Regions from separate parts of the Leucobacter komagatae genome, predicted to be linked through region 3. Evidence: predicted binding sites of a transcription regulator. Region 3 holds the regulator's gene; each other region holds the start of a gene.
The links. Region 3 encodes LexA, which represses DNA repair genes until DNA is damaged. Its sites were predicted from a motif close to TCGAACANNTGTTCGA; they were not measured.
Positions count from the first base shown of each region.

Region 1: the regulator LexA is predicted to act here: its motif matches at 3,212-3,227, upstream of FB468_RS10360 (Rv2578c family radical SAM protein).
Region 2: the regulator LexA is predicted to act here: its motif matches at 2,449-2,464, upstream of FB468_RS13330 (phosphorylase family protein).

Region 1 is NZ_VFON01000001.1:2,263,396-2,270,769, reverse strand. Features, by position in the region: gene FB468_RS10370 (alpha-hydroxy acid oxidase) at 1-1,008, shown strand, start outside; gene FB468_RS10365 (heavy metal translocating P-type ATPase) at 1,108-3,012, shown strand; gene FB468_RS10360 (Rv2578c family radical SAM protein) at 3,236-4,402, shown strand; gene FB468_RS10355 (class I adenylate-forming enzyme family protein) at 4,496-6,049, opposite strand; gene FB468_RS10350 (TetR/AcrR family transcriptional regulator) at 6,236-6,943, shown strand; gene FB468_RS10345 (acyl-CoA dehydrogenase family protein) at 6,981-7,374, shown strand, end outside.
Region 2 is NZ_VFON01000001.1:2,934,574-2,941,947, reverse strand. Features, by position in the region: gene FB468_RS13345 (AI-2E family transporter) at 1-864, shown strand, start outside; gene FB468_RS13340 (CGNR zinc finger domain-containing protein) at 878-1,393, opposite strand; gene FB468_RS13330 (phosphorylase family protein) at 1,683-2,237, opposite strand; gene FB468_RS13325 (hypothetical protein) at 2,672-2,935, shown strand; gene FB468_RS13320 (S-ribosylhomocysteine lyase) at 3,225-3,716, shown strand; gene FB468_RS13315 (amidohydrolase family protein) at 3,801-5,102, opposite strand; gene FB468_RS13310 (isoprenyl transferase) at 5,143-5,928, opposite strand; gene trhA (PAQR family membrane homeostasis protein TrhA) at 6,051-6,812, shown strand; gene recQ (DNA helicase RecQ) at 6,845-7,374, opposite strand, start outside.
Region 3 is NZ_VFON01000001.1:1,230,619-1,237,992, reverse strand. Features, by position in the region: gene lipA (lipoyl synthase) at 14-1,057, opposite strand; gene lipB (lipoyl(octanoyl) transferase LipB) at 1,054-1,758, opposite strand; gene lexA (transcriptional repressor LexA) at 1,919-2,581, opposite strand; gene FB468_RS05725 (LysM peptidoglycan-binding domain-containing protein) at 2,865-3,293, shown strand; gene FB468_RS05720 (histidinol-phosphate transaminase) at 3,350-4,435, shown strand; gene FB468_RS05715 (DsbA family protein) at 4,529-5,323, shown strand; gene FB468_RS05710 (cytochrome c biogenesis CcdA family protein) at 5,333-6,157, shown strand; gene hisB (imidazoleglycerol-phosphate dehydratase HisB) at 6,168-6,776, shown strand; gene hisH (imidazole glycerol phosphate synthase subunit HisH) at 6,773-7,374, shown strand, end outside.

The sequences.
Region 1 (7,374 bases), 1.0 Mb from region 3:
TTCCATCCCTCGATCCTGCGGGATGTCTCGACGGTCGACACTCGCGCGCAGATCTTCGGCGGCGAGTCCGCAATGCCGTTCGGCATCGCGCCGACGGGGTTCACGAGGCTCATGCAGACCGAGGGCGAGATTGCCGGGGCTGGCGCAGCCGCCGCGGCAGGGATCCCGTTCACGCTGTCGACGCTCGGCACCACATCGATCGAGGATGTGAAGGCGACGAACCCGAACGGTCGCAACTGGTTCCAGCTGTACGTCATGCGGCAGCGCGAGATCTCCTACGGCCTCGTTGAGCGCGCGGCGGCGGCGGGGTTCGACACCCTGATGTTCACCGTCGATACGCCGGTTGCCGGCGCGCGACTGCGCGACGCCCGCAACGGCTTCTCGATCCCGCCGCAGCTCTCGCTCGGCACGATTGCGAACGCGATCCCGCGCCCCTGGTGGTGGTGGGATTTCCTCACGACACAGAAGCTTGAGTTCGCTTCGCTCTCCTCCACGGGCGGCACCGTCGGTGAGCTGCTCGACTCGGCGATGGACCCCTCGATCTCGTTCGAGGACCTCGACGTGATCCGTTCGATGTGGCCTGGCAAGCTCGTCGTGAAGGGCGTGCAAAACCTCGAGGATTCGAAGAAGCTCGTCGACCTCGGAGTCGACGGCATCATCCTGTCGAACCACGGCGGGCGCCAGCTTGATCGCGCGCCGATCCCGTTCCACCTGCTACCGGAGGTCGCGCGCGAGGTGGGGCACCACACCGAGATCGCGATCGACACCGGCATTATGAACGGTGCAGACATCGTTGCCTCGATCGCAATGGGCGCGAAGTTCACGCTTGTCGGGCGAGCGTACCTGTACGGCCTCATGGCGGGCGGTCGCGAGGGGGTGGATCGCATGATCACGATCCTCTCCGACCAGATCGTGCGCACGATGAAGCTGCTCGAGGTGAAGACGCTTGAAGAGCTCACCCCGGCGCACGTCACCCAGCTGCAGCGGCTCATCCCACGCGGTCAGTAGGGCCCGCGGGCTCGCCTCGCGAGGCCGCGGCAGCTTCGGGGCCAAATACTTCACACACGCATGTTGCCCTCGCTTGCTAGGGAGTAGCAGGATGGGGCTATGAACCTCATTCTGCGTGGTGCGAAGGCCTACCCAGCAGTCGTGCTGACGATCGTCGCGGGCGTCGTCGGGCTCGTGATGCTCGCGACGCCAGCGCGCGGTATCGCTCCGTGGATCGTCGGGGGCTATGCTCTGTGCATCGCCGTCTGGCAGGCGTACGAGATGGTCAGGCAGCTGATGCGCGGTCACGCGGGCCTCGACATCCTCGCCGTGATTGCGATCGTTGCCGCCGTGAGCGTTGGCGAGCCCTGGGCGGCCCTCGTCGTTGTGCTCATGATCACGGGAGGCGAAGCTCTCGAAGACTACGCCGAGAACCGCTCGAAGCAAGAGCTGACAGCGCTGCTCAAGCGTGCCCCGCAGCAGGCTACCAGGCTCCTCACCGCGCCCGCACCGGCCGCGCCCGCGGCGCCGGCAGCCGCGGCAGAGCCCCCCGCGGCCGCGGCCGAAGAGCGCACCGAGACCGTCGCCGTGAACGAGATCAGCGTTGGCGACCACCTGCTCGTGCGGCCGGGCGAGCTCGTACCCGTGGACGCGATCCTGCTCATCGATTCCGCCGAGTTCGATGAGTCGTCGCTTACGGGTGAGAGCCTTCCCGTGCTGCGCGCTCGCGATGAACGGATCGCGAGCGGTGTCGTGAACGGATCCACCGCGATCACCATGCGCGCCGCCGCGACGTCGAAAGACAGCAAGTACCAGCAGATTGTTGATCTCGTTGAGCAGGCGCAGAGCAGCCGGGCAAAGACGGTGCGGCTCGCAGACCGCTACGCGCTCCCCTTCACCGTCGTCGCGCTCGTGATCGCAGGCGTCGCCTGGTTCGTGAGCGGGGATCCGGTCCGGTTCGCCGAGGTGCTCGTCGTCGCAACCCCGTGCCCGCTGCTCATCGCGGCGCCGGTGGCGTTCCTCGGCGGCATGAGCCGCGCTGCCAAGAGTGGATTGATTGTGAAGGGCGGTGGCACGCTTGAACAACTCGCGAAGGTGCGCTCGGCGGCCTTCGACAAGACTGGGACGCTCACGACGGGCAAGCCCGAGCCCCGCGAGGTGCGGCCTGCCGCCGGAGTCGACGAGGAGTATCTGCTTCAGCTCGCCGCGAGCGCTGAGGTGTACTCGTCACACGTGCTCGCGAGCGCCGTAGTTGAGACCGTGAAGGCGCGAGGCATTGCGCTGTTGCCGGTACAGTCGGCCGAGGAGAGCGCAACCAATGGTGTCGAGGCCGTCGTTGCCGACGGGACCGTGCGGGTGGGGAAGCCGAGCTGGGTCGCGAAGGCCGCTGCAGATCTCGAGCTCACCACCCTCGCTGCAGGCGAACTCGCGATCTACGTCGCGCTCGACGACCGGTTTCTCGGCACCCTCATCATGCGCGATGAGCTGCGGCCCGAGGCCCCGCAGGTGCTCCGCGAGCTGCGCGAGCTCGGGCTCGAGCGGTTTGCGATGGTGACGGGCGATGTTCCCGCGACCGCAAATGCGATGGCAGCGCAGGCAGGCATCGACGAGGTGTACGCGGAGTGCACCCCGGCCGACAAGGTTAGGATCGCGAGCGAACTGCAGCCGCGCCCACTCATCATGGTCGGCGACGGCCTTAACGACGCCCCGGTGCTTGCGGCTGCCGATGTGGGCTTCGCGATGGGCGCGAGGGGGTCGACGGCCGCGAGCGAGTCCGCCGACGTGGTGAACCGGTTCGACAGGTTTGATGGGGTCGGCCAGGCGGTGCGGATCGGCAAAGACACCGTGCGCATCGCGCTCGAAAGCATCTGGCTCGGGATCGCGGTCAGCGTCGGCCTGATGCTCGTCGCCGCCTTCGGGTTCTTGCCGGCGATCGTTGGCGCCTGGATGCAGGAGGTCGTCGACTTGGTCGCGATCCTGTGGGCGCTGCGCGCGATTCGCGGGAGACGCCGCCCCCAGCCATAGGCCCGGCTTTCTCCCCGCCCGCGGCGCCCGGCTGGCCCTTCGCCCGGCTGGCCCTTCGCCCGGCCGCCCGCCCCTCACCCCCAAATGTTCCCCAGCACATCAAATTCCCGCGGTATTTGATGTGCACCGGAGAATTTGGGGGCGAGGGAGGGGGGCTGACCGGGGCACTGTTCGATCAGCGCGCCCGCTTGTGTTTTATTCGAACATATGTTCGAATAGGGGCATGAGGTGGAGCGGGCAGAGCGCGGCGGTTTCCGCGGGCCTGGCCTCGGCAGAGTCGGTCTCGACGACGGCTCTCCCGGGGCTCGAGGTCGCGGAGGTCGCCGCGATGCCCGGCCACCTCCGCACGACGCGAGCGCCCGAGTTTGCGGGCATGGTGTTCCACGAGGTGCTGGCGAAGAGCGCCCTGAACCGGGTGCCCGAGGGGTCGTCAATGCCATTCTCCTGGACGATCAACCCGTATCGCGGCTGCTCGCACGCCTGCGTGTACTGTTTCGCGCGCGGCTCGCACAGGTACCTCGACTTCGACGCCGGCACCGACTTTGACTCGCAGATCGTTGTGAAGGTCAACGTCGCCGAGGTCCTTGCCCGAGAACTCGCGAGGCCCTCCTGGCGGCGCGAGATGGTCGCCCTCGGCACGAACACCGACCCGTATCAGCGAGCGGAGGGCCGGTACGCGCTACTGCCCGGCATCATTGAGGCGCTCGCAGCGCGCCATACCCCGATCTCGATTCTCACCAAGGGGACGCTGCTGCGTCGTGACCTCCCGCAGCTCGCCGAGGCGTCGAAGCGGGTACCCGTCGAGCTCGCCATGTCGATCGCGGTCGGGGACAACGCGCTGCAGCAGTCGATCGAGCCCGGCACCCCCACCACGAGGGCCCGCCTCGACACCGTTGCTGCGGCCCGAAAGGCGGGGCTTGAGGTTGATGTGTTCGTCATGCCGGTGCTTCCGCACCTGACGGATGGCTACGCCCACCTTGACGCGCTGCTCAGCGATATCCGGGAGGCGGGCGCGCGCTCAGTCATGTACGGCGCGCTGCACCTCCGATCGGCCGTAAAGCCCTGGTTCTTCGCGTGGCTTGGTCGCGAGTATCCAGACCTCGTGCCCGCGTACCGCAGGCTCTACCCCGGCGCTTCCAGCAAGGCAACTCAGGCCTACAGGCTTGAACTCGCCGCGCGGATCCGGCCGCTGATCCGCAAGCACGGTCTCGAGTTCTCCGGCAGCGCCCGGCGCAGCCGAGATCCCTACCCGCCGATCGCCGCGGCCGGGGTGCGGGGCGCGCGGCAGCTGCCGAGCACGGGAGGGGCGTTGCCGGAGCACCGTTCGGACCCCAACGCATTGCCCCTGTGGGACGCGGTGCCGGGCGCACCGGCGCCGACCCTATTCTGACGATCAGGATCGGCGGGCCCAGAGCGCCCTGGCCTGGGGGCTCGGCGCAGCAGGCCCCCAGCCCCGGCCCGGTGCCCAGCGGACGCCGCCCGGCTACGCTGTCCCGGCGCCCTCCCGAACAAGTTCGCGGAGGCGATGCTTGAGCACCTTGCCCGACGGGTTCCGGGGTAGCACGTCGACGGTGACCACGTCGCGCGGCACCTTGTAGCGCGCGAGTCGCTGACCCAGGAATGCCCGGAACTCCTCGAGCTCGGGCGCGCCCGCATCGCTCGCGACGACAACCGCGACCACGGTCTCGCCCCACTCGGGGTGGGGCCTCGAGACGACCGCGATATCGGCGACGCCCGGGTGCTCGCGCGCGGCGTTCTCGACCTCGAGCGTGTACACGTTTTCGCCACCGGAGATGATCATGTCGTTGATGCGGTCGGCGATGAACAGGTACCCGTCTTCGTCGAGCCTGGCGAGGTCACCTGACTTGTACCACTCGCCCTCGAAGGCCTTCGCGGTCGCCTCCGGGTTGCCGAGGTAGCCAATCATGCGGGTGTCTGAGCGCAGCCAAATCTCGCCGGTCTCGCCCGGCAGCGCGTCTCGCCCCTCGCGGGTGACCACTCGGAGGTCGACCCCTGGCATGCCGGCGTGCCCGATTGAGCCGGCCTTCCGCTCCTGGTCAGCGGGAAGAAGTGTCGCGCCGACTGGCCCCATCTCGCTCATGCCGTACACCTGCTGGAAGCCGCCCGAGGGGTACGCCGCCCGCATGGTCTGCATGGTCTCCTGGCCGATGGGGGCGCCGCCTGCGAGCCACAGCCGTGCGCTCGACAGGTCGAACGCATCCCACTCGAGGCCGGCGGCCTTCGCTGCTTGGAGCGGCGCGAGGTAGGCGATCGCTGGGCCGAAGAACGCGGTCGTCCGCTCGCGCTCAATGGTGCGGAGAAACTCGATCGGGTGGTACTCGCGAAGCAGCACGACGGTGCCGCCGAGCATCATCATCGGCATGAACCAATTGTTGAGTGGTGAGGAGTGCCAGATCGGCATAGCGATGAGAAACCTGTCGGTAGCCTGCAGGCCGCCGCTGATCGCGCAGTAGGCGGCGACCGTGGTGATGCCGCGGTGGGAGTGCAGGCAGCCCTTGGGGTCGCTCGTCGTGCCCGAGGTGTAGAGCAGCTGGGCGACCTCGGTCTCGCTTACGGGCTCCCCGTCCCAGGGGTCTGCCGCTGCGAGGAGCGCGTCGAAGTCGTCTCGGGGATCCACCTCGATGTCGGGGAAGTTCGCGGCCTCCGTGACGAGCCAGCGCACCCCGGGTGCCGCCGCCCGGGCGGTCTCGAGGAGCGTCGCGTCGACGACGCCAACCTCCGCGCCGCTGTGCGTGACGAGGAAGCGGAGCTCGGGGGCGGTGAGCTTGTGGTTCACGGGCGCGAGCGCCATCGCCGCCCGCCACAGCCCGAACGCCGCGAACACAAAGCCCGGCGTGTTGAAGGCGACGACGGGAACGTATGCTCCGCGGGACAGGCCGGCGTCGCGGAAGACGCGCGCCGCGCGCCGAGACTGCTCGACAAGATCGGTGTAGGTGTAGCGGCGGTCGCCCGCGACGAGCGCCTCCTTCTGCGGGAACTTCCGTGCGGTGCTTTCGAGCATGCTGCTGAGATCCATCGATCCTCCTTGATCAACGACGTTGTTGTCAGGCGTTGCCGAAGAGTTCGTTCGCTTCGGGCCTTTCGCAAACAATTGAACCATGATTCAATTGTTTGCGAAAGGCCAGATTTTGGTCGCGGTGGTGTGAGGGCAGCAGCCTGATCACGTGACCGCACGACGCAGCCGTCGAGAAAGCAGGCAAGGGTGGCTTACCGCAGCACAGACCGCACGGAGCAGCACAAGCTCGCCCGCAATGCCGCACTCGTCGAGGCAGGCCACGAGCTCGTTGCCGACGGTGGCTTCGCGGCCGCAACGATCGCGAGGGTTGCCGAGCGCGCTGGCGTCTCGACGGGCACCGTCTACACCTACTTCCCCGACAAGGCATCGCTCAGCGCGGCGATCTTCGAGCGGGCCGCTGGCATCGAGCTCGAGGTCGTGCGGTCGGCCGTTGCATTCGGCGCCGACGCGCGGCTGCTCACTCCCGCCGTCGACAGGCTCGACGCCCTCGTCAGGGTGTTCGGGGCGCGCGCCCTGCGTGGCCGCACGCTCGCGACGGCGCTCCTGTTCGAGGCCGCAGACGTCGGCGTTGAGCGCGAGCGGCTCGTGTTCCGGCGCGCCTATACCGAAACGGTCGCAGAGATCCTTGCTGACGGCGTGCGTGAGGGGGCGCTGCGGGCGCACCGCATCGACCTGCTCGCCCCGGCCATTGTCGGAGCGATCGGCGAGGCCGTCATCAGGCCGCTCGCCCCCGTGCCCGGCGGCCCCGAAGAGCATGAGGAAGTACTTGAAACCCTCGCCACCGCGTGCCAGCGCCTCGCCGGGTTCGCGGTGCTGCCGCCGCACGAACGCCCCGCCGACTTCCCTGACGAACGCGCCACCGCGAACTCGCACCACCCGCGCAACACGCACTAACCCCGACCCGCACCACCACAGTTTGAAGGAGACACCGATGTCAACCACAACAGCTGCACCCGCGATGACCACGGCAACCCTGAAGCCGGCGCCCGTTGGTAGAACACACGAGGTCAAGAACCAGCCGCCCGAGCGCGTGAACGTCAATGAGTACCTCACCTACCCGGTGTTGCGAGACGCGGTTGAGGCCTTCGGCGCGGGCTGGGCAGACGCCGCCCTCACCGACGCGGGCGCCCACGTCGGCACCGCGGAGTTTCAGGAAGACGCGCGGCTCGCCAACGCGGAGGGCCCCGAGCTCGTGAGCTTCGATCACCGCGGCAACCGGATCGACGAGGTGCGCTACCACCCCTCCTACCACCGGGTTATCGGGGCAGCGATCGGGGCGGGCGCCCACACCTCGGCCTGGGCGACGCCCCGAGCGGGTGCGCACG
Region 2 (7,374 bases), 1.7 Mb from region 3:
GTCGTCGGGCTGTCGTGGGCGATCTTGCTCGTGCTCGCCGGCATGCTCGCCTTCGCCACGGCGGAGTTCACGCAGCTCGTCATCGCGTACAGCGCCGACCTGCGTCAGACTGCCGACAACCTGTTCGAGTTCTTCACGTCACTGGGGCTGAGCGACCAGTTCACCGACGCGATCACCTCGGTACTCACGCCGTCGACGATCGTGCAGTACGCGACCTCGCTCGGAAGCAGCATCCTTGGGATCGTCACGGCACTGTTCTTCATCTTCGCCTACGCCATCTTCATGGCGGCAGACGCGGGCAGGTTCGCGAAGGCGACGCGAGAGTTCGGGCCGTCCGCAGCTCCGCGGGTGCGGCGGTTCGCCGAGTTCAACAGCAACGTGCGCCGCTACTACGTCGTGAACGCCGCGTTCGGCCTCCTCGTCGCGGTCGTCGACGGCCTCGCGCTCTGGGCCCTCGGGGTCCCGGCGCCGCTCGTCTGGGCGATCCTGTCGTTCGTCACCAACTTCGTGCCGAACATTGGTTTCGTGCTCGGCCTCGTCCCGCCCGCGGTCCTCGCGCTCGTCGTCGGCGGCTGGCCGCTCATGCTCGCCGTGATCGCCGTCTACGCCGTCGCGAACGTGCTGCTGCAGGTGCTCATCCAACCCAAGTTCGTGAGTGACGCCGTCAGCCTGAGCCTCACGCTTAGCTTCGTCTCCGTGCTCTTCTGGACGTTCATCATTGGGCCGCTCGGCGCGATCCTCGCGATCCCGCTCACTCTCCTCGTGCGCGCGCTGATCCTCGAGCGAGACCCGGGCATGAGCTGGCTCCGGTGGCTTTCCGGCGACAACGCAGCGACCGACGGCGGCCGACCGGCTTCGTGGTAGCTTCCCGTCCGGCTCACGCCCGGGCGCGGTGGCGGCGCACCGCGGCACGGTTTGCGCACCGCACTGAGCAGAACCGCTGCCGCCCGTTCCTCGTCACGTCGACGACAACGTTTTCGCACGGCGCCGCCTCGCATCGGCCGAGCCGCGTGACGCCGCGGGTCGTCAGGTGCAGCGCGGTGCCGACAGGGATCACCGACCGGAGCACGCCCGGCAGCGACTCCCTGTCGTCGCGGTAGTGCAGGTGCCAGCCCTCGCCGTCGTGGTTGACGAGCTGCGGAAAGGCGGCGGCGTCGGCCATCTGGCGGTTGAGAATCTCGGCTCGCCGCTCGGGGTCGGCTGCGTCCACCACGCGCAGCCACTCGTCGATGACCGCGCGCACCCCGGCATGATCATCGTCGTGGCGGGCGAAGCGCATGGTCATGCCGAACTCGCGGGTGCGCTCCTCGATTCCGTCACGATCGTGGGGCCAGTCGTTGGCGAGCGATGCCGCAAGCTGCACCGCGTACGTTCCGTAAGGGTTGAGATGCATAAGGGCATTACATCACGCTTGTCTTATGAGCACCACAGCACTCGCCACCGCACCCCAGGCACCCATCGCATCCCGCCCACACACGCATGCGTGGCGCATCGATTCGAGCCACCCAACGTCCGAGGGCGTCGTCAGCTACGTCCGGTGCCGGAGGTGCGGCGCGCTCCAAGTGCAGCTCCGTCGGCTGGCCGCAGCCGCCACACCGGTCGCCGAGGCCCGGCAGGTGGCAAGGTCCGGCGAGGCCCGGAGAAGCCGCTAGTGACGGGTCGCTCTTGAGCGCTCGAACGGTTTAGCGCAGGCGGTCCTCCCAGAACGCGCGCAGCTGGCGGCTCTTCGCAAACACGATCTCATCCCACTCCGCGTCCGTGGTCGAGCTGTCGGCAAAGTCCGACGGCACCTTAAACACCTGCAGCGGCACGCCGAACCGCGCGCAGAGCGTCGCGTACGCGTAGCCCTCCATATCGACGAGCTGGGCCCCAAGGCCAGCGATGTGGGTGCGCTGCGCGTCGTCCTTCACGAACTGGTCACCGGTAGCCATCGTGGCCGTCTCCGCGAGCAGCACGTCACCCGAGGGCTCGACCGCCTCCGAGGGCAGCGAAAAGTCGTGCTGCACGAGCGCCGTCACCTGGTAGACGGTGTCGAGCGAGAGCCGATCCTCCCCCTCGCCAACGACGCCGGCGGTGCCAAGCACGATGACCCGCTCCACATCGCCCGCGCGCAGCGCCTCCGCGAGCGAGACCGCGGCGTTGATCTTGCCGACGCCCGTCACCAGGTGCGGCACGTCGGCGAACGCTGACGCCTCGTCGCCGTGCGCGAATACAAGCAGGGTGCGGCTCTCGGTCATGAAATCTCCTCAAAGTCTGGGTGACTGGGTGGCCGGGCGATAGTGCGGGTTGGCGCCGTTGGAGCCGTGATGCGGTGGGGCCATCCCGTTCGGCCGCGTGCGCGACTCTTGGGCGCACCGCCGCGACCTGTCACTGTCAAGGCTACCGTGCGGCAAGATTCGCGGCCCCACCCGCGCCCGACACGCACGTTCGAACCAACGCTGGTGTTTTTCGAAGACTTGTTCTATAATATTCAACAGAGCTTGCAAGCGACCGCGATTTCGTCCAGTGCAGGGCCAATCTTCATTCCAGCGAAGTGCGCAGCAGCTCACCTGATCCAGTTGGATCCACGCCTCATACGAGGCCAAGCACGCACGGTGTCTGCACTCAGCACAGCGAGCTCATTACCGCCGCACATCACGATGATGGTGCGGCTTCGAAAGGACCTATTCATATGCATACCCAGAACATCACCCCGATCCGGCCCGCTCCCCGCACCCCCTACCACTCGCTTGGTGAGGACGCGAAGATGCGGATTCCCGAGTGGGCACAGCACCGTTCGGTGTACCGCAGCGCGGGCCGCACGCTGTACGTCGTGGAGACCGACACTCTCGCTGACGCGCGACGCGACCTCGCCCGACTCGACAGCGCTGGCTGGAACGTGGCGGTACAGTCCGAGGGCGCGTCCGCGCGCATCGCACTGAGCCGCGCGGCCTAGCGTTCAGCTGAGCGGCCTAGCGTTCAGCTGAACGACCCCGCGCCGCGCCCCGCACCCGAGCCCCGTCGCCCATGTTTGGGCAGGCGGGGCTCTTCTGCGCCCACTCCCACTCCCCCTCCCACTCCCACTCCCACTCCCCCTCAAATTTTCCTCAACACCCCAAATGCCCGGGGTATTTGAAGTGGAATCGAGTATTTGGGGGCGGGCGGGGCGGATGGGCCGCAAGCCCCGGGCGTAGCGACGCGTCACATTCGGCCGCGAGCAGTGAACGCGCGGCTACACTGGCGGCATGAGTGACGTAGAGCTTGCCGCAGTTGAGAGTTTCGCCCTGGATCACACGAAGGTGCTCGCGCCATATGTCAGGCTCATTGGCGTTGAGCACGGCCCAAAGGGCGACGCGATCTCAAACTTTGATATCCGCCTCGTGCAGCCCAACGAGGGCGAGATTCCGACGGCGGGCCTCCACACGATCGAGCACACGATCGCGGCCCTGCTGCGCACGCGGTTCGATGGCCTCATCGACATCTCGCCGTTCGGGTGCCGCACTGGCTTCCACATGATCGTGTGGGGCGAGCCGACCTCGTCCGAGGTAGCGGAGGCCATCAAGTCCTCGCTCACCGACCTTGTCGAGCGGGTCGAGTGGGACGACGTCCCCGGTACGACGGCAGAGAGCTGCGGCAACTATCGCGACCACAGTCTGCACTCCGCCAAGGAGTGGTCGAAGCAGGTGCTCGCGCAGGGCATTAGCATCGACGCGTTCGACCGCAGCGTCATCGCGTAGCCGCCCGGCGCCGCACCGACAGAGCAATACGCCCGACCCGATCAAGCCGCCCAAGCCCACAACCTGAATCGGCCACCGCCCCGCCTAGGCGACGAGCCTGGCCCGCGCCTCGCGCGCCCGCGCCTTGACCGCGTCAGCGTCGAGCGTGAGGTGCTCACCGTCCGCGTAGACGTGCCTGCCGCCAATGAACACGTGGCGCACGTCGCGCCCGGTCGCGCCGTACACGAGGTGCGCGACGAGCGATTCGGGGGCGAGCGGAGCGGCGGCGGTGCCCCGGAGATCCACCGCGACGACGTCGGCGAACTTCCCGGCGGCGAGCGCACCGGACTCGGGGAACCCGATCGCGGCGGCCCCGCCGCGGGTCGCAATGTCGAGCACCTGGGGCCCGAGCACCGCCGCCGCATCCTGGCGGGCGCCGCGGTGCAGGATCGTGGCGTGCTTCAGCTCTTCGAACAGGTCGAGCGAGTTGTTGCTCGCGACCGAGTCGGTGCCGATCGCAAGCTCGAGGCCCGCGCCGATCATCTCGGGGAACGGCGCGATGCCGTTCCCGAGCTTGAGGTTCGAGACCGGGTTGTGGCTAATTGAGGTGCCGGTCTCGGCAAAGGTCGAGATCTCGCCGGCGGTGAGGTGCACGCAGTGCGCCGCGTGTACGTCGGCGTCGAAGAAGTCGAGCGACGCGAGGTGCTCCCCCGGCGTCTTCCCGTACTGCTCACGGATCTGCGCGACCTCCGCCGCCGACTCCGAGACGTGGGTGTGGATCGGGATGCCACCGGCGAGCGCGCGCGAACGCACCTCGCGCAGGAACTCGGGGGTGCAGGTGTACGGCGCGTGCGGCCCGAAGCCGACACGCACGAGCGGGTCTTCCCGGTAGTGCGCTGCGAGCCGCTCGACCTCGTCGAGCACCTCGGCGCCGGTCATCGGCGATACCGTCGGGTAGGCAACGTGGTCGGTCGCGCTGCAGGCGAGCGCCGCGAACACGCGCATCCCCGCAGAGCGCACCCGTTCGATGAGCGCCTCGTCCCAGTAGTACATGTCGGCAAACGCCACCGTGCCGGTCTCGATCATCTCGAGCAGTGCGAGCTCGAGACCCGCCACGAGGTCGTCGTGAGTGAGTCGCTGCTCGATGCCCTGCACCGTCGCGAGCCACTGCATGAAGCTCTCGTCGTCGGAGACGCCCCGCTGCAGGGTCATCGCCGAGTGAGTGTGGCCGTTCGTGAGGCCCGGCATGAGCGCGTGACCGGCGAGGTCGTGGGTCACGACGCTCTCAGGGCGCGGGGCCCCGGCGTAGGTGATGCGGCCAGTCTCGTCGAACGCGAGTTCAGCCGGCGCCACCGTTCCGGCCGGCGTGAGCATGGAGTCGGCGCGAAGCACTGTCTCAATCGTCATGCGCCCAGGTTACCGGGCAGTCGGCGAGAGCGGCAGCAGCTTAGCCCCCGAGCCGCCGCTGCCTTGACGAGTAGTCGCGGATCGCGCGGAGGAAGTCGACCTCGCGAAGATCGGGGTACAGCGCCTCAACGAAGTAGAACTCGGAGTGCGCGGACTGCCAGATCATGAAATCCGAGATGCGCTGCTCGCCAGACGTGCGAATGACGAGATCAGGATCAGCCTGCCCGCGCGTCCACAGATGCTCGCCGATCTTGTCGGGGGTGAGCGTCTCAGCGAGGTTTTCGAGCGTGCCGCCCGCTTCCTGGTGCGCCTCGATCACGCTGCGCACGGCCGCCGCGATCTCGCTGCGCCCGCCGTAGCCGACGGCGAGGTTGACGTGCAGGCCCGTGTTGCCTCGGGTGCGCTCCTCAGCGGCGGCGAGCGATTCGGCAAGCTCGGGGGCGAGGCCATCGCACGAGCCGACGTGCTGCACCCGCCACTCCGGGTTGCGGGCGAGCTCTGTCGCGAGCTCCCCAATGATGCCAAACAGGTCTTTGAGTTCGTCACTGCCGCGCGCGCCAAGGTTGTCGGCAGAAAGCAGGTACAGCGTCACGACCTTCACGCCCGCGTTCTCGCACCAGCCAAGAAACTCGGGAACCTTCCGCGCGCCGGCGCGGTGCCCGAATGAGGCCCGCTCCTGCAGCCGCTGCTTCGCCCACCGCCGGTTTCCGTCGACAATGACTGCCACGTGGTGCGGCACCCGAGCGTCCACGATCTCTCGGCGCAGCCGCTGCTGGTACAGGCGGTACAGCAGGCCTGTGCGCGGCGGTTTGGGCTGGGAACTCACCTGGGTAGTCTAGCGATTCGTGGCACGCTGCTCCCGGGTATTTACCCAGGCGCTCTCGCGGAAACCTGGGGAAGCTCTACACATATGCCCGGGCAGTTCTGTCGAGAACATACACTCGGGGCATGACCGGTTCCGATGCCAACCAGGCCGACAGCGACCGCTTCGCGCTCCCGCTGCTCGACGACGCGCTCGACCACAAAGCTGAGCACGGCGGCGAGCCCGAGGGCGAAAGCGCTCAGGCAGAGGTCAAGCCGCTCTGGCGAGGGTGGATCCACGCCGGCACCTTCCCGATCGCGGTCGCTGGCGGCATCGTGCTCATCGCCCTCGCGCACGGTGCGCTCGCGAAGTGGGCGTCCGCGGTCTTCATGCTCACAAGCATGCTGCTCTTCGGCGTCTCGGCGCTGTACCACCGCATCAATTGGAAGCCCGAGACGAAGCAGCTGTTCCGCAGGCTCGACCACGCGAACATCTTCCTCTTGATCGCGGGCACGTACACCCCGATCGCGCTGCTCGCGCTCCCGCCATCGAAGGGGATTCTGCTGCTCGTGCTCGTGTGGGCCGGCGCGCTACTCGGGATCGGGTTCAGGGTGTTCTGGATCGGCGCCCCGCGCTGGCTCTACGTACCGCTGTACGTGCTGCTCGGCTGGGCGGCGATGATGTACATCGTCGACATCGCGCACGCGAACCTCGCGGCGATGGTGCTCGTGATCGTCGGGGGTCTGCTCTACACGGCGGGCTCGGTCGTGTACGGCTTCAAGAAACCGAACCCCGTTCCCGGAGTGTTCGGGTTTCACGAGATCTTCCACTCGCTCACGGTGATCGCGTTCCTGTGCCACTGGACCGCGGCGCTGCTGCTCGCGCTCGACCCGGTCTATCTCCGGTAGGCGCCGCCGCAGCTTCCTCGGGAAACCACCGCCTACTCGGCGGCGAGCACCCTGAGCACGGCCTCGCCATAGCGCTCGAGCTTCACCTGGCCGATGCCCGAGATCGCGAGCAGCCCCTCGTCAGTCGTCGGCTGGTGCACCGCGAGCGCGGCGAGCGTCGCGTCGCCAAACACGACGTAGCCCGGCACGCCCTGCTCCTTCGCCTCCACGGCGCGCCACGCGCGCAGCCTGTCGAACACCTCGGCCTGCTCGGCGGAGAGGTCCGCCGCGGCGGCGGAGCGCTTCGACCCGCCGCCGGAGGATCGCGAAGACGTCGCCCGCGAGATCACCTCCTCGCGCATGAGCACCTGCTCCTCGCCGCGCAGCACCGGCTTCGCTGCCTCGCTCGGCCAGAGCACACCCCACTCGCCCCGCGCTTCGAGTAGCCCGACGGCGACAAGGTGGCGCACGACGCCGCGCCACTGCGCGACGCTCCAGTCGGTGCCAATGCCCCAGGTCGAGAGCTCGTCGAGCCGCATCTGCGACACACGGTCAGACCCCACCCCTCGCAGCACGTCGATGT
Region 3 (7,374 bases):
TGCCGCCGCTGAGCTACAGGGTCGCGACGGCCTGCGGGAACGTCGAAGCCAGGTCCGCGGTCTCTGCTGCTTTCTCCAAGTGCCGCAGTTGCGCGGGGATCGCGTTGCCTTTTCGGGTCATTGCCTGAGCCCACAGCCTGCCCGCCCGGTAAGAAGAACGCACGAGCGGGCCCGCAAGCACCCCGCTGAAGCCCAACCCCTCAGCCTCTTTCGTGAGGTCAACGAACTCTTCCGGGCGAACCCAACGTTCGACCGGGTGGTGCAGCTTCGACGGCCGGAGGTACTGGGTGAGGGTGAGGATATCGCAGCCCGCGTCGCGAAGTTCGCGCATCGTCGAGCTGATCTCGGCGCTAGTCTCGCCCATGCCGAGAATGAGGTTTGACTTCGTGATCATTCCCGCGGCGCGGGCCCGCTCGAGCACCCCAAGTGAGCGCTCGTAGCGGAACCCTGGCCTGATCCGCCGGAAGATGCGGGGCACCGTCTCAAGGTTGTGCGCGAACACCTCGGGCGATGCTTCGAACACCTGCTCAAGGTCTTCCGGTCGCCCGCCGAGGTCGTCAGCGAGGACTTCAACACCGGCGCCAGGGTTTAGCGCGTGGATCTGGCGAATTGTCTCGGCGTACAGCCACGCACCAGTGTCAGGCAGGTCGTCACGGGTGACCCCTGTGATCGTTGCGTAGCGGAGACCCATTGTGCGCACGGACTCGGCGACCCGTCGCGGCTCGTCGCGGTCCAGGGGGAGTGGCTTCCCTGACGTGATTTGGCAGAAATCACATCGGCGCGTGCAGATCGACCCGCCGATGAGGAAGGTGGCCTCGCGGTCCTCCCAGCACTCGTAGATGTTCGGGCACCCCGCTTCCGCGCAGACGGTGTGCAGGCCTTCCGACTTCACGAGCTGCTGCACGGCGCGGTATTCGGGCCCGGTGCGTGCGCGAGTCTTGATCCACTCGGGCTTTCGCTCGATCGGTGTGGCGGCGTTCTTCGCTTCGACCCGCAGCAGCCGCCGCTCCTCGGGCTCGGGGCGTTCCCCGGTTGAAGGCAGAATCTTGACGGTCATGCGGCAAACCTCTCGAGAACGGGGGCCAGGTGTACCTGTAGCGCGGGGAGCGCATCTGCAGGCGTGATTGTGCGGCCCGCGAGCTGGGTGAGCGAGGCCACGCCAGCATCGGTGATGCCGCACGGGGTGAACGTGTCGAACGGCGAGAGATCGTTGTTGCAGTTGAGTGCGAGCCCGTGGCTCACGATTCGCCTACCGACATGGATTCCGATCTGTGCGAACTTGGCGGGCACCAGAGGTCCCGGCGCGGCGGGCAGCGCCCACACACCGGTGCGGCCCTCAATGAGGTTGCCTGAGACACCGAACTCGGCAGCGGTGGCGATGAGCGCCCGCTCAAGCGCGTGCACGAGGTCAGCTCCGCCGAATCCGTGAGTGAGGCGAATCACCGGGTAGACGACGAGCTGACCCGGCCCGTGCCAAGTGACCCGCCCGCCCCGGTTCACCGGAACAACGGGGGTGCCGTCGCTCGGGTACTCGTTGCGCTCTGCTCGTCTTCCGGCTGTGAAGACTGGCTCGTGTTCGAGCGCGAGCACGGTGCCGGTGTCCACGCCGGCCTCAAGCCTCGCCGCTGCCTCCTGCTGGAGTGCGAGCCCCGCGGAGTAGGTGACCAGGTTGGGTGAGAGCCCTGCGACGACAAAACTGGGCGCGGCGCTGAATTCGGGGGACGCTGTCGAACGGGAAGGCGCGGGGTGGAAACGCATGCGACCAGTTAAATAGACTCCGTCCAATAAATCAAGCTCATGTGCTGAACATCAAAACAGCCCACCCTGGGCGCCTCATGGATTTGAGGCTGGCCTGGGTGGGCTGCTGGAGTTTCGGTGCCGCCGTGCTGTTGCTGTCGGCGGGGCTGTGGGGCGCGAGTTAGACCGAGCGGAAGACCGCGACGACCTTGCCGAGCACCTCGGCGTGGTCGCCAAGGATGGGCTCGAACGCGCTGTTGCGGGGGAGGAGCCAGGTGTGGCCGTCGCGGCGGCGGAACACCTTCACAGTTGCTTCGCCCTCGAGCATGGCCGCGACAATGTCACCATTGTCTGCCTCGCGCTGCTGCCTGACCACGACGAAGTCGCCGTCGCAGATCGCGGCATCAATCATGGAGTCGCCCACGACCTTCAGCATAAAGAGTTGGCCGTCGCCGACCAGCTGGCGGGGAAGTGGCACAACCTCCTCGACCTGCTGGTCTGCCGTGATGGGTACGCCCGCGGCGATCTGCCCCACGAGTGGTACGTACGCGGTCTCCTGCGCCTGCGTTGCCTGCGCGTCTGCGACGGCGCTGCTCGTGACGGCAAGCTCAACGAGGATTTCAAGGGCGCGGGGCCTGTTGGGGTCGCGCCGAATGTATCCGCCAAGCTCGAGTCGGCTCAGTTGGTGGGTCACGCTAGAGAGTGAGGAGAGCCCGACGGCGTCGCCGATCTCGCGCATGCTCGGCGGGTATCCGCGCGTCTCAACGGAGCGGGCAATGAACTCGAGGATCGCCTGTTGCTTCTCTGTCAACGGCTTCTGCGGCGCCGAGGCAAGTTCGCTCATTGCTCGTCCTCTCGAATGTGGTGGGGCCCGTTTCGCGGGTGATGTTCGCGTGTTTTCACCTCGGCCCGCGTGAATGTCGGTGGTCACTGATTGGGTGATCTCACTGTTCGAAACCCTAGCCCGGATATTCGAGGCGAGGCAAACATTCGTTCGAGTGTCGCGCGGATTCGCGTGATATTGGTTCGAAGTCCGGGGTTGCGGTTTCGAAGACTCGAAGATATATTCGAAAAAGATGTTCGAATCGAGCGAATTCGTTCGAACACTCTCGAGAGAGGAAATCCTCATGACTGCAACAGCAACCGTGACGACGTTCGGCCCCCGCACTGATGCGACCCGCGCCCACGAGCCTGCCACTCGATCGTCTGCTTCCACCCGGCTCCGGCTCACGCGCCGCGGCCGTGTTGTCTTCGGCGGCCTCGCTACCGTGCTTGTCGCCGGGGTGCTCGGTGTCGTCGCGGCGATCGCTGCCCCTGGCGCGATCGCGAACGGCTCCCAGAGCACGCAAGAGTTCCCGTACATCGTTGCCCAGTCGGGTGATTCGCTCTGGAGTATTGCTTCAGACCTCGAGCCGACCGCTGACCCCCGCGACGTCGTCGCTGAGATTCAGCGCCTCAACCAGATGCAGGCGTCTGACCTGCAGGCCGGTGATGCGATTGCGGTTCCGCTGCGGTTCGAGGGCAACGACCTGACCTTCCCCGCGTCAGAACTCTAGGTCGGCTTTGGTCGCCCGGTACGCATCCGGGATGCTCCGCTGACTAGACTTGTCGTGTGGCTGAATTGAGCGATCTTCCTCTCCGTGACAATCTCGTTGGCAAGTCCCCGTACGGTGCGCCGCAGGCTGCGGTCCCCGTGAGTCTCAATGTGAACGAGAACACGCATCCGCTCCCCGAAGCATTCATCGCCGACGCGACGGCGGCCCTTGCCGACGCGCTTCGCAACGTCAACAGGTACCCCGACCGCGAGTTCATGGAACTCAGAGAAGCACTCGCTGGGTACCTCGGTTACGGTCTCGCCCCTGAACAGGTGTGGGCTGCGAACGGTTCGAACGAGGTCCTCCAGCAGATCTTGCAGGCATTCGGTGGCCCCGGGCGATCGCTCATGAGCTTCACCCCGACCTACTCCATGTACCCGCTCCTCGCCGACGGCACGGATACCGGCTGGATCGGCGTGCCCCGCGACCTCAACTATGCGGTGACGCCCGAGCTCGTGGTCGCGGCCATCGCCGAGCACCGGCCCGACATCGTCGTGCTGTGCGCGCCAAACAACCCGACGGGTACCCCGATGTCGCTCGACACGGTGCGCGCCGCGTACGACGCCTTCGACGGCATTCTGATCGTCGACGAGGCCTACAAGGAGTTCGACACCGAATCCGAGTCCGCCATTTCGCTGCTCGAGGGGAGGCACCGCCTCATCGTGAGTCGCACGATGAGCAAGGCGTTCGCGTTCGCGGGCGTAAGGGTTGGGTACCTCGCCGCCGATCGTGCGATCGTCGACGCGCTCCGCCTCGTACGCCTGCCCTACCACCTGTCTGCACTCACGCAGGCCGCGGCGACCACGGCGGTGAAGCACGCCGGTGCCATGCTCGCGACCGTTGACGCGATTCGCGCTCAGCGCGACAGGCTGCGCGACGCCCTCGTCGAACTCGGGTACACGGTGCACGACTCGGGCGCGAACTTCCTGCTCGTTGGGGGCTTCGCCGACCCGTCGGCCGTGTTCGAACGTCTGCGCGCCCAAGGCATCCTCGTCCGAGACCTCGGTATCCCAGGGCACGTGCGCATCACGGCCGGAACGGAAGCCGAGACCTCGACGGTCATCGCCGCGATCGCAGACTTTGGTGCTGCGGGGACGGTATAGCCGCTCCCTGAGTGAATGTGTGGGCGGGCCGGTTGTTCGCGCCCAAACTGTTGCACACCAAATCTCCCGGGAAACATCGTTAGGCTCGTAGGCATGCCGCAGCCGATTGAATCTCTCGACCGCCCAACGCTCGAACGTCGCTACCGCCGGATGCGGCTCGCGACGGTCATCCTCGCCGCCGTGTCGCTCCTGCTTGTCGCGGCGCTCGGCGCTCAGGGGTTCGGGGGTACCTCTGCACCCGAGGGCGATAAGAACACCACGCAGGGCGCAAACGGCTCCCAAACCGGTGACGGGAGCGATGCAGACGCGGCGTCGTGCCCCGTGGTTGACCGACTCGACCCGGAAGACCCGCGCGCGCTCGGCGACATTGACGCTCCCGTCGTGCTGCACGAGTGGACCGACTTCCGGTGCCCCTACTGCGGCTCCTTCTCGCGCGACACGCTCCCGGTCTTGATCGAGGAGTACGTCGAGACCGGCAAGGTCAGGCTCGAGATTCATGACGCGGCGCTTGTCGGTGGCGAGAACTCGATCCTCATCGCCGCCGCGGCCCGGGCCGCTGGCGACCAGGGCAAATACTTCGAGTTCTACGACGCGGTCTACCACGCGCCCGAGAGCGCGATGGACGCGAACGGTGAGCTCACCGTTGCCGCGCTCGTCACCCTCGCGAAGGGCGTTGGCGTCGCCGACATTCCTGCGTTCACAGAAGCTGTCGAGAGCGGCAAGTTCGAGGACGCCGTGCGCAAGGATACGGCCGAAGCGCAGTCGATCGGCGTGACGGGTGTGCCGTTCTTTGCGACGACGGGTTGCGGTCAGGTCATGTCGGGTGCGCAGCCGGTGGAGACGTTCCGCCAGCAGCTCGACGCCGCAGTCGCAGCCGCGACGAAGTAGCCTCCGCGAATGGATCTGAGTCTGCTCGGTGCCTTCCTTGGCGGTACGCTCGCGCTCCTGAGCCCGTGCTCCGTGATGGTGCTGCCGGCGTTCTTCGCCTACGCGTTCCACAGCCCCAGGGAGCTCTTCTCGCGAACCGGTGCGTTCTTCCTCGGCCTCGCGACGGCGCTCGTTCCGCTCGGGCTGCTCGCAGGCACCCTGGGCGCGTGGGTCGCCGCGAACCGCAGCGGCATCATGATGTGGGTGCTCATTGCCGTCATCGCCCTCGGCGTCGTCATGCTGCTCGGCATCCCGCTCCCTGCGCTCACTCGCCAGCAGAGCGCGAAGGGCACCTCGATCGCCTCGGTCTACGCGCTCGGCGCGGTGTACGGGCTCGCTGGCGGGTGCGCCGGGCCGATCTTCGGTGCGGTCCTCGCGATGGCTGCGTTCGGCGGAAACGCGCTCATGGGTGGCTTCACGATGCTGTTGTACGCGGCAGGCATGACCGTCCCGCTCTTGCTCCTCGCACTGCTCTGGAACCGGATCCCTGGCGTACGCAAGCTCATGCGCCCGCGTGAGCTCGTCATCGGGCGCTGGCGGAACGCCTGGTCGAACGTGATCGGTGGGCTCATCACGATCGCGGTCGGCGTTTTCATGCTCGTCACCGACGGAGCGCAGAAGTTTGGGGGAGTGCTCGACGCGAGCACGCAGGCCGCCGTCGAAGCGAATGTGATGCGAGCGACCTCGGGCACATCGAACCTCATTGTGCTCGGGATCGGGGCCCTGCTCGCGCTGGGCGGCTGGGCAATTGTGCGCTGGCGGCGCAGGCAGCACGCCACCGACGCCGCGCGGTAGGATCGAGACCATGACCGAAGCTGCACGCATCGCGACGCTTGAGCGCGCCACCAGTGAGTCCGCCATCACCCTGAGCCTGAACCTCGACGGAACGGGTGAGGCCGACATCGAGACCGGGGTGCCGTTCTTCGACCACATGCTCACCGCGTTCGCGCGCCACTCGTTGACGGACCTCACGGTGCGCGCGAAGGGCGACGTGCACATCGACGTGCACCACACCGTTGAAGACACCGGCATCCTGCTCGGACAGGCCATCCTTGAGGCGCTCGGCGACAAGCGCGGCATCTCGCGCTACGGCGACGCCTTCGTGCCGCTCGACGAAGCGCTCGCGCAGGCCGTCGTTGACATTTCGGGCCGCCCCTACCTCGTGCACTCGGGCGAACCGGCGGGCTTCGAGTTCCACCTTATCGGCGGCCACTTCACCGGCTCGATGGTGCGGCACTTCTTTGAAGCGATCACCCTCAACGCGCGCCTCTCGGTGCACCTGAAGCTCATCGAGGGCCGCGATCCGCACCACATCGCGGAGGCCGAGTTCAAGGCCTTCGCGCGCGCGTTCCGCACCGCGAAGGCGAAGGATCCGCTCATCACGGGCATCCCGTCCACCAAGGGCGCCCTGTGAGCGCAACCGGCGCGCCGCGCGTTGCCGTGCTCGACTACGGCTCGGGCAACGTGCACTCGGCGGTGAAGGCGCTTGTGCGCGCTGGCGCGGAGGTCGAACTCACGTCCGACCCGCAGGCGGTCATGGACGCGGACGGCCTCTTCGTGCCAGGCGTTGGCGCCTTCGACGCGGTCATGGCTCAGCTCCGCGCGATCCAGGGGCACGAGCTCATCGGGCGCCGCCTCGCGGGTGGCAGGCCCGTGCTCGGCGTGTGCGTCGGCCTTCAGGTCATGTTTGACACCGGCATTGAGCGCGGCGTCGAGACCGAGGGGCTTGGCGAGTGGCCCGGGACTGTCCGGCAGCTCGACGCCCCGACGCTGCCCCACATGGGGTGGAACACCGTGCGGGTGCCCGAGGACTCCGTGCTGCTGCGCGGCCTCGAAGGCGAGCGCTTCTACTTCGTCCACTCGAACGCGGCGACCCAGTGGACGCTCGAGGGGCGCACCCCGGCGACGGCGCCGAAGGTCACCTGGTCTGAATACGGCGAGCCGTTTGTAGCGGCCGTCGAGAACGGGCCGCTCAGCGCCACCCAGTTTCACCCAGAGAAGTCAGGCGAGGC